DNA from 3 places in the Bacillus mesophilum genome. Region 1 is predicted to be linked to each of the others. Evidence: riboswitches for the same ligand, from Rfam matches in the RefSeq annotation. Region 1 holds a riboswitch; each other region holds the start of a gene.

Region 1 (4,508 bases):
TGGTGGATATCATGACGGTCGTCCAAGATATTTTCTCCATTATAGATAATCTGACCGCCGCTTGGCTTTTCAAGTAAATTTACACAGCGCAACAGTGTTGATTTTCCCGAGCCTGAAGAGCCGATAATTGTAACAACTTCACCTTTTTCCACAGAAAAATGAATATCCTTTAAAACCTCATGCGAACCAAATGATTTGCTTAAGCGCTGGATTTCAATGATTGTTTCCATATATGTTCCTCCTCTCAGTCAAGAAATTACATCCCTTTATTGGCTTTCTTTTTCATATCTTCTGCTGTTTCAACATGCAAGTTATTGCCGATAACAGTGTAGTTATCCGGTCCCTCGAGTTTGCGTTCAAAGTAGCGCAGGATGAGAGTAATCGCAAACGTCATAATAAAGTAAATGATACACGCGACAAAGAATGATTCGAAATAGCGGAAATTATTGCCCGCCACCGTTTTCGTCTGGAAAAATAATTCTGTTACAGAAATAACACTTAATACAGCCGTGTCTTTAATATTAATAATGAATTGGTTCCCTGTTGCCGGCAAAATATTGCGGATTACTTGCGGCATAACTACATGTATCATGGTCTGCAAATGATTCATGCCGATCGCCTGCGCCGCTTCATATTGGCCTTTATCGACCGAAATAATGCCTCCGCGCACAATTTCAGCCATATATGCACCTGTATTAATTCCTACTACCACAATACCCGCAATAATCGGGTTCATATGAAAATTAAAGGCAAGTGCAGAGCCATAAAAAATGACCATTGCCTGTACAATCATTGGCGTGCCGCGGAAAAATTCAATATAAATGGTTAAAATGGCATTGATCAGTTTAAGCAGATTCTTTTTTATTCCTTTTTCAGGAGCAGGTATTGTTCGAACTACTCCTGCCAGCAAACCAATGAGCGATCCAATAATCGTTCCTGTTAAAGCGATGACTAACGTCCAACCAGCTCCGCGCAAAAACATCGGCCAGTTTGACTGTATGATTTGTATCATCCAATCGAGACTCATGGTGATCCTCCTTTTTTAATGAATATGTCAAAAAAGAAGCCGGCTACATGTAATGTCATGCAGCCGGCCGTGCAGCGTTATTAGTTAGCTGCTGGCTGATTTTTAATCGCCTCATCCATAATTTCTACACGCTCTTCTTCAGAGATTCCTGCTAAAATTTCATTGATCTTTTCAGTTAGCTCGCTGTCTTTTGCAACACCTACAGCAATAGCTGTATCGTCCTCAGATGTTTCAAAGCCTTCTGTAAATTCAACCATTGCAAAGTTTTCATTTGCAGAAGAAGCACTCACACCTTCAGGACGCTCGGAAACATAGCCGTCAATTACGCCAGATTCTAGCGCAACACGCATAGCAGGGAAGTTATCCATTGCCGGCTGCTGTTCAACGCCATCAATTTGTTCAATAACTGAGTAATGGAACGTATTCAATTGAGCCGTTACTTTTGCACCGCTGAAATCTTGAATAGAAGTGGCATTTTCATAGTCTCCGCCTTTTTTCACTACCATGACAAGGTCGGATTTATAATAGTTGTCTGAGAAATCGATTGTTTGCTTTCTTTCTTCAGTTGGTGACATCCCTGCGATAATTGCATCAATTTTATCAGAAGTTAAGGCAGGTACAAGACCATCCCACTCCGTTTTAACGATCACTAGCTCTTTCCCTAAGCCCTCAGCGATTTTTTTCGCAATTTCTACATCATAGCCGCCTGCAAATTCAGCGTTTCCATCAATTTTCACACCGCCATTTGCATCATCCATTTGTGTCCAGTTAAAAGGTGCATAACCTGCTTCAAGACCTACACGGAATACATCCTTCTCCGTATCAGACTCTGATCCTGATCCCGCAGAACCCTCATCTGAGCTAGTTCCGCACCCTGCTAAAAGCAATACTGCCGCAAGTGCCAATACACTTAAAAACGATAATTTTTTTCTCATATTTTTCTGGCCCCCATTTTTTCTTTTAATAAAAAACAAAAAAGACCTGAGATGAACTCAGGTCTTTGTATACATAGTTAGCCTAAATCCTCCACTTTTCCCTTAAAGAGATAGCACACCTCGAGTAAACCGGGAAGTTTACCGAGACAGTCCTGCAGCTCTTAACTGCAGACCCAGCATCCAATACTTGAGCATATTGCACACTTCGGCGGGATTTCCTTCTTTTTAGCATCATCGCTGCTCACGCTCAACTAAAAACTATTAAATACCGCACCTCTACCTCACCGAAAAGTGAGGTTTATTCAATTTTCATATAATCATAGGCTACAATAAAACATATAGTTCTGTCAACTAAGCAAATATTGACAATATATACTGAACATCTACTCTGTTATAATTTCAAGCTTTTCCCTGATAGAGGTCCTCGGTTTGGCTTCCGGCACATGCTCAGCATATCCGATCATCAATGTGCCAACGATCTTTTCACCTGGCTGCACACCCACCTTTTCACGGAACACCGGATTGTAAATCCAGTCATTTGTACGCCAAATCATGCCAATTCCTCTAGCCCACGCTGCAAGCTGGAAGTTTTGAATAAATGCCGAAACGGCACCGTAATCTTCGTCCCATGTTTTTTGACGAGGATCTTCAGGCATAATGACGACTAGATGTATGGGAATTGATCGGAAATACGCTGCTTTTTTTGCTGCCTTTTCTGCCGCTTCCTCTCCTGTGCCTTGAGTTGCTTTAAAAGCTTCTATAAATTTTTCTTTTCCTTCCCCGCTATATAAAAGAAAACGCCATGGCTCCGTCATTTTGTGATTTGGCGCCCATTTTGCTATCTCCAGCAAGTCAATGATTTCCTCCAGATCTACTGGCTTCTCCTGAAACTTCTTGATGGAGCGTCTTCCTTTAATCAATTGGTCAATACTTTGCTGCATTTCTCCTCATCCTCTCTCATTATTCCCCTCTTCTTATAAGCGTAATTTAAATTGATCTTTTAGGCAATTTAAGCGATCTTTTGGGGGTGTGGTACTGTGATTAATTCATCTTGACTGATTTATCTATTATGATCTACTTATTCAAATCCGACCTGCTTGGCATTCCTGCCTGGGCACCAAGTTTTGTTACAGAAAGACCTGCTGCTTTAACGGCAAATTGGCAGGATTCTTTTAAAGGCAAGCCCTCAGAAAGGGCAACTGCTAAAGCACCGGTAAATGTATCCCCTGCTCCTGTGGTATCAATTGCATCCACTTTTAATGCAGGTATCGAGACTCTTTCTCCTTGATCAAAATACTCCGCACCGTCTTTTCCTTTCGTGATAACCAGCTTTGAGAGAAGATTCTCTCTGTTTGCAAATGCTGAAAACAGCTGGTTAGCCTCCGCTTCATTTGGCGTAATATAAGTGATTTTACCAAGCCATTTTTCTGGTATGTCATGATAAGGAGCAGGATTGACGATCACATTTACATTGCCTTCAGCAGCTATTTCTAATGCTCTTTCTACCGATTCAAGCGGAATTTCAAACTGAAGCAGAAGCCAGCTGCTCTTTAAAATCTCTTCTCTATGCGACTCAACTATTTCTGGTGTAATTCTCTTATTCGCTCCAGGCACTACTATAATTTTATTATCGTTATTCCAAACTGTAATACTGGCTATCCCCGTTTTTTCATTCTTCAGCCTGCGAATATGCTTTATATCAATCTGATGGCCTTTTAAATGGTTTATATATTGTTCACCAAATAAATCGTCTCCCACACAGCCAATCATTTTTACTGGCGCTCCCAGTTTTGCTGCCGCAACCGCCTGATTAGCACCCTTTCCTCCTGGCACTGTAAGAAAGTTTTCTCCCAGTACAGTTTCGCCTATTGCAGGCTCTCTGTTTGTAATTGTAACAAGATCCATATTCATACTGCCGATTACAGTGATCATCTTCATTCTCCCTTCAATTAGTAAAAACATGAAGAATTATCTCCACTCTACTGTAAAGAATAAGTTAAATAAAAGTAAAAACCTTTGACAACTGCAAAAAATTCCTGTAAATTACCGTATGTACGAACATTTAATAACTAACACAATAATAATATTCGCTTTTAGGAGTGTTGAACCTTGGATAATGTATTTGATTACGAAGATATTCAGTTAATTCCTGCAAAATGCATAGTAGATAGCCGTTCTGAATGTGATACATCTGTTAAATTTGGCAAGCATACATTTAAGCTGCCTGTTGTGCCTGCGAATATGCAGACTATTATTGATGAGAAAATCGCTGCTTATTTAGCTGAAAATAATTATTTCTATATTATGCACCGCTTTGAACCGGAAACACGTATTGCATTTATTAAAGATATGCATTCTCGTGGTTTAATTGCCTCAATTAGTGTTGGGGTAAAAGAAGAAGAGTACGGCTTCATTGAGCAATTAGCGGCAGAGAAGCTTGTGCCGGACTATATTACAATTGATATTGCCCATGGTCATTCAAATGCTGTAATCCGTATGATTCAGCATATTAAGAAGCATTTGCCTGAAAGCTTTGTCATCGCCGG
Region 2 (4,508 bases), on a different contig from region 1:
TTGATCCTGCTTTCATGCTGCTTTGCAATTGAATGGAGCGTGCGGGAATTCCAGGAGATGCAAAGAGATTATTTACTCTTGCATATCAAGATAACATATCATAAAAACAACCATGTCTGCGAAAAAGCAATCATGAATAATCCAATGAAATTGAGGGTATAGTACCAACGAGCAAATTGTTCGCTTCATATGGTGTTAAATGGTATACTCTCGATATGTTATGAATTAGTTGAATTGATTAGGAGGCATATAAATGGCTATTACACATGCAACAGATCAAAACTTTACTGAAGAAACAGGTTCAGGTTTAGTACTTGCAGATTTCTGGGCTCCATGGTGCGGACCTTGTAAAATGATTGCTCCAGTTCTTGAAGAGCTTGACGGAGAAATGGGCGATAAAGTAAAGATCGTTAAAATCGACGTAGATGAAAACCAAGAAACTGCTGGTAAATTCGGCGTAATGAGTATTCCTACATTAATCGTTCTTAAAGACGGTGAAGTAGTAGATAAAGTAGTTGGCTTCCAGCCAAAAGAAGCATTATCTGAGCTTCTTTCCAAGCATGCATAATTAGCATATTTGGATTTTGATGTTTTTTTAAATCAGCTTCTTCAATCAGATCTGTCCTGATGCAATGATGAAGAGTGCATCTTACTATAATCATTGCTGCAGGAAAGCAGATAATGAGTGTAATGATAGTTGATCCCCGGCTTCTTCCTGAAGGCCGGGGTTTTTACTTCCCTTTCGAGGATGTGTTTGACGATGAATGACATCATTAAAAATAAATTAATGATTTTGCCTGCACAGCCAGGGTGCTATTTAATGAAGGACAGGCAAGGCACTATTATTTATGTGGGCAAAGCGAAAGTATTAAAAAACAGAGTCAGATCATATTTTACTGGCTCACATGATGGAAAAACGCTGCGCCTTGTTAACGAAATTGAGGACTTTGAATATATTGTCACATCTTCCGACATGGAAGCGCTGATTCTTGAGCTCAATTTAATAAAAAAGCATGATCCTAAATACAATGTCATGCTAAAGGATGATAAAACTTACCCATTTATTAAATTAACTGCTGAAAGACATCCGCGCCTTATTACGACAAGAAAAGTGAAAAAAGACAAAGGCAAATATTTTGGTCCATATCCAAATGTTCATGCAGCAAACGAAACAAAAAAGCTGCTCGATCGCATTTATCCGCTTCGGAAATGTGCTACCCTACCTGACCGCGTATGCCTGTATTATCATTTAGGACAATGCCTGGCTCCATGTGTGAAGGAAGTGGATCAGCAGCAATATCGGACAATGACAGAGGAAATTACCCGCTTTTTAAATGGCGGTTATAAAGATATAAAGAAAGAACTAACAGAAAAAATGGCGGCTGCGGCCGAAGATCTTGATTTTGAGCGTGCAAAAGAGTATAGAGACAAAATCGCTCATATTGATGCAACGATGGAAAAGCAAAAAATGACAATGACGGACTTCACCGATCGTGATGTCTTTGGTTATGCTGTTGATAAAGGCTGGATGTGTGTACAAGTCTTTTTTATCCGCCAAGGCAAGCTGATTGAAAGGGATGTCTCTATGTTTCCCATTCATAACGAACCTGAGGAAGAAATCCTTACGTTTCTCGGCCAATTTTACATGAAAGCAAATCATTTTAAGCCAAAGGAAATTTTAGCACCATCTTCTGTTAATGGCGAAATGGCAGAAAAGCTACTTGGTGTAAAAGTATTGAATCCGCAGCGGGGTCAAAAGAAGGATTTGGTTTCATTAGCTTATAAAAATGCCAAAATCGCGCTGCAGGAAAAGTTTTCTCTCATTGAACGTGATGAAGACCGGACGATTAAGGCAGTGGAGAGTTTGGGTGAACAGCTTGGAATCTATACGCCGCATCGGATTGAAGCATTTGATAACTCAAACATTCAAGGTGCAGATCCGGTATCTGCCATGATCGTTTTTATTGACGGAAAACCGGCGAAACGGGAGTACCGCAAGTATAAAATTAAAACCGTTCAAGGACCTGACGATTATGAATCCATGCGTGAAGCGGTTCGCAGAAGGTATACTCGTGTATTAAAAGAAGAGCTGCCTTTGCCGGATCTGCTTATTATTGATGGAGGAAAAGGTCATGTTGAAGCGGTCAGAGATGTACTTGAAAATGAGCTGGGTCTTGATTTGCCGCTGGCCGGACTCGTTAAAGATGAAAAACACCGAACATCACAGCTGTTGTTTGGGAATCCTCTGGAAATAGTTGCGCTTGCCCGCAATAGCCAGGAATTTTATTTGCTGCAGCGAATCCAGGATGAAGTCCACCGCTTTGCCATCACGTTCCATCGCCAGTTAAGAGGAAAAGGTACATTCCAATCCATGCTTGATGACATTGCTGGAATCGGTGAAAAGCGCAAAAAGCAACTCCTAAAGACATTTGGCTCAGTAAAAAAAATGAAGGAAGCTTCTGCAGATGATTTCCGCCAATTGGGAATTCCTGCTAATGTAGCAGAAGAACTCGTAAAGAAACTAAGTGAATAGCGTTGTCATCATATAGACAATATGCTATACTTGGACCAACTTTCATATTCACTCACTTTTTTATACTTTCTGAAAGTATAAATTTATAGACTTAGAACAGTGACTAGCTGCTGTGCTTAGCCCATCTTGGGGTATAAGCTGAACTGTCCAGAGGGTTATAGACAATCTTCTAGCCAGCTCGGTTTTTGCTTATCGGGGTTTTGCAAGGCGCTTCCGCTTTCTTAGCGTAAAGTGAAGGTAGAGGTGCAAGCTTCATCAGTAACAGCTTTGAGGAGAATGAGCTCCGACGATTTGCTGTGAAAGGGAATGTTTGCCGAAGCAGGGGGAGACTCATCACTCACCATGCTGGTCTTGCATTGAATAAATGCCGGATTGTCAAGACACTAGTCTTGGAGAGCTATCTCACTGTGTGCACGTATTTTTTGTATACGTTTGACTACACAGCAATGAGATAATTCTCATTGCTTTTTTGTTTTGTCAGCATCTTTCAGAAGAAATAGGGAATCGAATAACTAGCATTTTTCATACAAATCTGCAAAAAAGAGAAGAATACAAAAATCATTCTTCTTACTGAGACAAAACAAAATGGCAAAGGGAAATCATCATAGTCGGAAGGAAGGGTATTCAAATGGGTTTAATTGTGCAAAAGTTTGGGGGAACTTCGGTCGGCAGCGTCGATAAAATTCAAAATGCTGCAAACCGGGTCATTGAAGAAAAAAATAGGGGTAACGATGTTGTCGTTGTGGTCTCAGCGATGGGAAAGACAACAGATCAGCTTGTTGGCATGGCAAAAGAAATTACGTCCTCCCCCAGCAAAAGAGAAATGGATATGCTCTTAACAACCGGGGAACAAGTGACAATCTCGCTGTTAAGCATGGCTTTAATTTCTAAAGGTCATCCGGCCGTTTCAATGACAGGCTGGCAGGCAGGTGTTGAGACAGAAGAAATTCATGGAAATGCAAGAATCTTAAATATTGATAGTGATAAAATTCAAAAGGAAATTCAGCAAGGCAAAATTGTGATTGTGGCCGGCTTTCAAGGTGCTACCTCAGAAGGAGAAATCACTACTCTGGGCAGGGGCGGATCTGATACAACAGCCGTTGCACTTGCAGCAGCGCTAAAAGCTGATAAATGTGATATATATACAGACGTGACAGGGGTATTTACAACAGATCCCCGTTACATAAAGAATGCCCGCAAGCTTCTATCCGTTTCTTATGACGAAATGCTGGAACTTGCCAATTTAGGAGCCGGAGTTCTGCACCCAAGAGCGGTTGAATTCGCGAAAAACTACGGAGTTTCTTTAGAAGTAAGATCAAGCATGGAAAAAGAACAAGGAACAACGATTGAGGAGGAAGTTAAAATGGAGCAAAATTTAGTTGTACGCGGAGTTGCGTTTGAAGATGAAATCACAAGAGTATCTGTCATCGGGCTTCCAAGCAGCCTTGGCGGATTATCTACCATTTTCTCAGCACTAGCCAATGATCATATCAATGTGGATATCATTATTCAGAGTATGACGGAAGGCGAAACTTCTTCGCTGTCTTTCTCCATTAAAAATGAAGATTTAACAGAGACTGTTAAAGTGCTTGAGAGAAATCGTGATCAGCTTCAATATGATCGAATTGAATGGGAATCTGGCTTGGCAAAAGTTTCAATCGTAGGCTCAGGCATGATTTCAAATCCAGGGGTAGCAGCAGAAATGTTTGATGTGCTTGCTCAGAACGAAATTTTAGTCAAAATGGTCAGTACATCTGAGATTAAAGTTTCAGCTGTCGTAGAACAAGTGAAAATGCTTCCTGCCGTTGAAGTGCTTCATGATGCGTTTCAGCTATCTGCCAATTCAGTGAAAGCATAAGAATAACAGTAAAAAAGAAGAAGCTACTTTTATTCGAGAGCTTCTTCTTTTCCGCATAATTCAGTATCAATACCGCAAATTATAGAAAACTTAGATGGTATCCTTTTTATCCCACTT
Region 3 (4,508 bases), 580 kb from region 1:
ATCCAGGCTGCAGAAAATGGGGATTACATATATATATGTAATGGACGAGAGAATGAAGGATATTGTTTATAAATCAACTTTGCCGGAAAAATTGCGCCGAGAAGCAATTCTTACGATTGAAGATACGTTTCGGCAATCAGCAAATGACCAGAATTTAGATAAATCCTTTGTTATAGATAAGGCTTCAAAGAATTTCTCCAAGCTGATCAGCACGCTCTTGGATGAGATAAAAGGAGATCAAAACCTCATTTCAATTATGTCTGACGTGTATACATATGATCATTATATTTTTTCTCATTCTTTGAATGTTACACTTTATTCCTTAGCGATTGGTTTACAGCTTAACTTCTCCCAAAAGGATTTAGAGCTGCTGGGTATGGGTGCGATATTGCATGATGTTGGGAAAATGCAGATACCTGAGAACATACTGTTAAAGCCCGGCAGATTAACGGAGGAAGAGTTTCTTCAAATCAAGAAACATGCTGAAGCAGGGTTCGATTTATTACGGGGAGTACATAGTGTCTCATTAATTGTGGCTCATTGCGCCTATCAGCATCATGAGCGTTTGAATGGAAGCGGATATCCACGAGGTATTTCTGGAGAAGATATCCATCCCTTTGCCAAAATTATCGCTGTCGCAGATGTTTTTGATGCTGTCACATCTAATCGCATTTATCGTCAAGCTATGCTTCCGCATGAAGGTATGGAAATCTTATATGCAGGGTCAGACACATTATTTGATGCAAAGCTGATTGAAAGCTTTCGGCAATCTGTGGCCTTATACCCAGTCGGGATGACTGTTGAGTTAAACGATGGAAGGAAAGGTGTTGTGATTCATCAAAATGTAGGTTTGTGCGATCGCCCTATTGTGCGGATTCTTGAAGAGAGCGGTTTAAGGGTTAAGGCCTATGAACTAGATTTAAAGCAAGACTTATCAATCATGATAAGCGGCTGTGATACAACATGGCAGAACTAGTGTTTATGGAGGAAAAGACCTCCATTGTCGAATGTTTATTATTTTGATATAATTATTCTAATTGAATATGAACCTTATCATATCCGATGGGGTAGAGGTGCAATATTCATTAGTAAGCTGTTTGAGGATGACAACAAAGAGAGCAGCTGAAAGGGAATGCTGCCGAAGTGGATAGCTGATGTCAGCGGCTATTTCGCTGGGGTTACCTTTAAGAGAGGTAACACTGTCATTGCAAGATTAGAAGAGTCTTTGCAGTTTTTATTGCATTCTTTTCGTTGACCCTTGCAATGGGGAGCTACAGATCGTAATGGAGAAGAATAGATTATCAAGAGTGATGATAGAGATTCTCTGCCATTGCTCTTTTTATTTTGTGCTCTTTTGCTATGCCTCTGCCGAATTGATTTCTAGGAGGATTAAAATATAATGGAAAATACAATATTTTCTCTGCTTCCGCCGCTTGTTGCAATACTTCTTGTTATTTTAACGAGAAGAGTGCTGCTTTCGCTAGGAGTAGGGATTATTACAGCAACAATTATACTTGCTGAAATGGACTTTCTTGAAGCTGGATCTATATTATGGGAAACCGTAAAAGGAATCTTTATTGATGGTGGAAGCATTAATACATGGAATATGTATATAATTTTATTCCTATTGATATTAGGGGTTATTACAGCATTCATCTCTATATCTGGAGGAAGCAGGGCTTTTGGTGAATGGGCAATGAAACGGGTAAAAACCCGGGCAGGTGCACAAATGATTGGTGCCATACTAGGGGTAATTATCTTTATAGATGATTATTTTAATGCACTTGCAGTTGGTCAGATTTCACGGCCGATTACGGATCGGCAAAAGGTTTCAAGAGCAAAGCTTGCTTATTTAATTGATTCGACATCTGCTCCTGTCTGTGTTGTATCACCTGTTTCAAGCTGGGGTGCGTATATTATTGCTTTAATCGGTACCATTCTTGCATCTCATAATTTAACGGACTATACAGCCTTTTCGGTATTTTTGCAGATGATTCCTATGAATTTATATGTGTGGACAACGCTGGCCATCGTTTTTATCGTAGCGATCAAAGGATTTGAGATCGGGCCAATGAAAAAGCATGAGATTCGGGCTGTAAGAGATAATCAGGTAATGGACCCTGAGAAGCCTGCACCTGGAAAATTAGAAGAAGATTTACCGGTTAGTACAAAAGGAACAGTTGGCGATTTAGTCTGGCCCATTATCGCCCTAGTTGCAGGTACCGTTGGGGCAATGATCTGGACTGGTTATCAGGCTGTAAAGGGAAATGCGACCATTTTAACGATATTTGAGAATACAGATGTCTCTAAATCTCTTGTACTCGGTGGTGTATTTGGATTAATTGTGACATTGCTGTTCTTTACAAGACAAGTAACCGTAAAAAAAGGAATTGAAGGCTTGATTGTTTTCAGAGGAATATGGAGCGGTATCAAATCCATGCTCCCGGCTATTTATATTCTTCTATTTGCCTGGGGAATTGTTGATTTAATTGGTCAGCTGGAAACAGGTGCCTACCTGGCTGGACTTGTTGAAAATTCAAATATGGAGATATCCTTTTTGCCTTTCCTTCTATTTATCATTGCGGGAGTAATGGCGTTCAGTACAGGAACTTCATGGGGCTCTTTTGGAATATTACTTCCGATTGCAGGTGATATTGCTGCAGCAACAGATATAAACCTGCTGCTGCCTGCAATGGCAGCTGTACTAGCTGGAGCTGTTTTTGGCGATCATTGTTCTCCTATATCAGATACAACGATTCTTTCGTCAACAGGAGCAGGATGCAATCATATCGACCATGTTCTTACACAGCTGCCATATGCCTTAATATCAGCAGCAATATCGGGTGTCGGATTCCTAGTCCTTGGTTTTACAGACAGTACGATCTTAAGTTTGGCCACCATTGCTCTATTACTGATTGTATTTACCTTTGTCGGCTCTTGGAAATTCAAGTTAGACATGACACAGATGAAATAATCATGATCATGAGTCTTCTCGTCTATAGCGGGAGGGCTCTTCTTTTTTATTGTATTTTTAAAATTTTCTGAAATATACAGAAAGAAATTCTCTTATATGCATACATATAGATTGAGAGGAGGAGGGACTGGGACTGCTGGGAATAAGAGAAGGTGAGCGCAATTGCTTTTCTAGTAACGAAAAATAAATAAATATTATGTCCCAAATAATGTTTTGACAGTGGTAGTAAAAGTATATATACTAAATTTATATTAAATTAAATAGTCTGAAAATATAAAAATTTCCAACTTGCGGAAAATTTAATACGGGCTATTGTAGGGGGTATAATAGACTATGGAAAGTCGTGCTCAATGGGGAACGAGAGCTGGTTTTATTTTTGCAGCAGTAGGGTCAGCTGTTGGTTTAGGAAACATTTGGCGTTTCCCGGCAGTTGCGTATGAAAATGGAGGGGGAGCTTTTTTTATTCCTTACTTATTTGCTCTTCTTACGGCAGGAATTCCGCTATTAATAATGGAATTTACGATTGGCCAGAAATATCGCGGCTCTGCTCCATTATCCTATGCAAGAATGAACAAAAAATATGAATGGTTAGGCTGGTGGCAGGTTGCAATTTCATTTGTAATCTCTACCTATTATGCAGTAATTATTGCTTGGGCCATGACGTATGCATATTTCTCATTTGATTTAAAATGGGGAGATGATCCAACATCATTCCTTGTTGGAGAGTACCTGCAAGTTGCAAATCCTGGAGAATTCGGCGGGATTGTTCCAGGCGTGTTCATCCCTTTAGTGATTGTGTGGATTATTACTCTGGGTGTGCTATTTAAGGGAATTAAAAAAGGAATCGAAGCTGCCAACAGAATACTTATTCCTGTACTTTTATTATTATTTATATTTGTCGTAATTAGAGCAGTAACATTAGATGGAGCAGCAGCAGGATTAGATGCATTTTTCACACCAGATTGGAGCCAAATAGCAAATCCTACTGTATGGGTAGCAGCTTACGGTCAGATCTTCTTTAGCTTATCAATTGGTTTTGCCATTATGGTTACTTATGCAAGTTATCTCCCTAAGAAGACAGATATTACGAACAATGCTTTCATTACAGGCTTTGCTAACTCGGGTGTTGAGCTATTAGCAGGTATTGGAGTTTTCGCTGCTTTAGGTTTTATGGCTTCACAATCAGGCGTAAATGTCAGTGAGGTTGTTGAAGGCGGCGTTGGTCTTGCCTTTATGGTCTTTCCGCAAATTATAAGTGAAATTCCTGCATTAAATGGTATTTTCGGAGCGTTTTTCTTCCTTTGTTTAATGCTTGCCGGCTTGACATCATTAATTTCAATTGTTGAGACATTTGTTGCTGGTTTAGTGGATAAATTTAAAATCTCCCGCAACAAAGCAGTAGTATTCGGTGGAGGATTTTCTGCACTAATTTCAATTATTTTTGCGACTCGCGGAGGTTTAAACTTCTTAGATGCAGCGGATTATTTTATTAACCAATTTGGAGTTGCTCTGGCAGGATTAGTGCAGGTTGTCA

The links. Region 1 has a riboswitch for lysine ahead of F7732_RS09830 (transporter substrate-binding domain-containing protein). Riboswitches for the same ligand answer to the same signal wherever they lie in the genome.
Region 2: it holds a riboswitch for lysine, as region 1 does, so the genes downstream of both, F7732_RS08745 (aspartate kinase) here and F7732_RS09830 (transporter substrate-binding domain-containing protein) in region 1, are expected to answer to the same signal.
Region 3: it holds a riboswitch for lysine, as region 1 does, so the genes downstream of both, F7732_RS12475 (Na+/H+ antiporter NhaC family protein) here and F7732_RS09830 (transporter substrate-binding domain-containing protein) in region 1, are expected to answer to the same signal.

What each region holds. Positions count from the first base shown of each region.
Region 1 covers NZ_WBOT01000003.1:10,689-15,196, reverse strand. Annotated here, with positions in the region: gene F7732_RS09840 (amino acid ABC transporter ATP-binding protein) at 1-230, opposite strand, end outside; gene F7732_RS09835 (amino acid ABC transporter permease) at 257-1,027, opposite strand; gene F7732_RS09830 (transporter substrate-binding domain-containing protein) at 1,108-1,962, opposite strand; lysine riboswitch at 2,066-2,249, opposite strand; gene F7732_RS09825 (nitroreductase family protein) at 2,346-2,903, opposite strand; gene rbsK (ribokinase) at 3,037-3,924, opposite strand; gene guaC (GMP reductase) at 4,072-4,508, shown strand, end outside.
Region 2 covers NZ_WBOT01000002.1:764,976-769,483, reverse strand. Annotated here, with positions in the region: gene trxA (thioredoxin) at 254-568, shown strand; gene uvrC (excinuclease ABC subunit UvrC) at 761-2,533, shown strand; lysine riboswitch at 2,764-2,941, shown strand; gene F7732_RS08745 (aspartate kinase) at 3,162-4,391, shown strand; gene F7732_RS08740 (YslB family protein) at 4,482-4,508, opposite strand, start outside.
Region 3 covers NZ_WBOT01000003.1:588,774-593,281, forward strand. Annotated here, with positions in the region: gene F7732_RS12470 (HD-GYP domain-containing protein) at 1-976, shown strand, start outside; lysine riboswitch at 1,061-1,282, shown strand; gene F7732_RS12475 (Na+/H+ antiporter NhaC family protein) at 1,400-2,974, shown strand; gene F7732_RS12480 (sodium-dependent transporter) at 3,308-4,508, shown strand, end outside.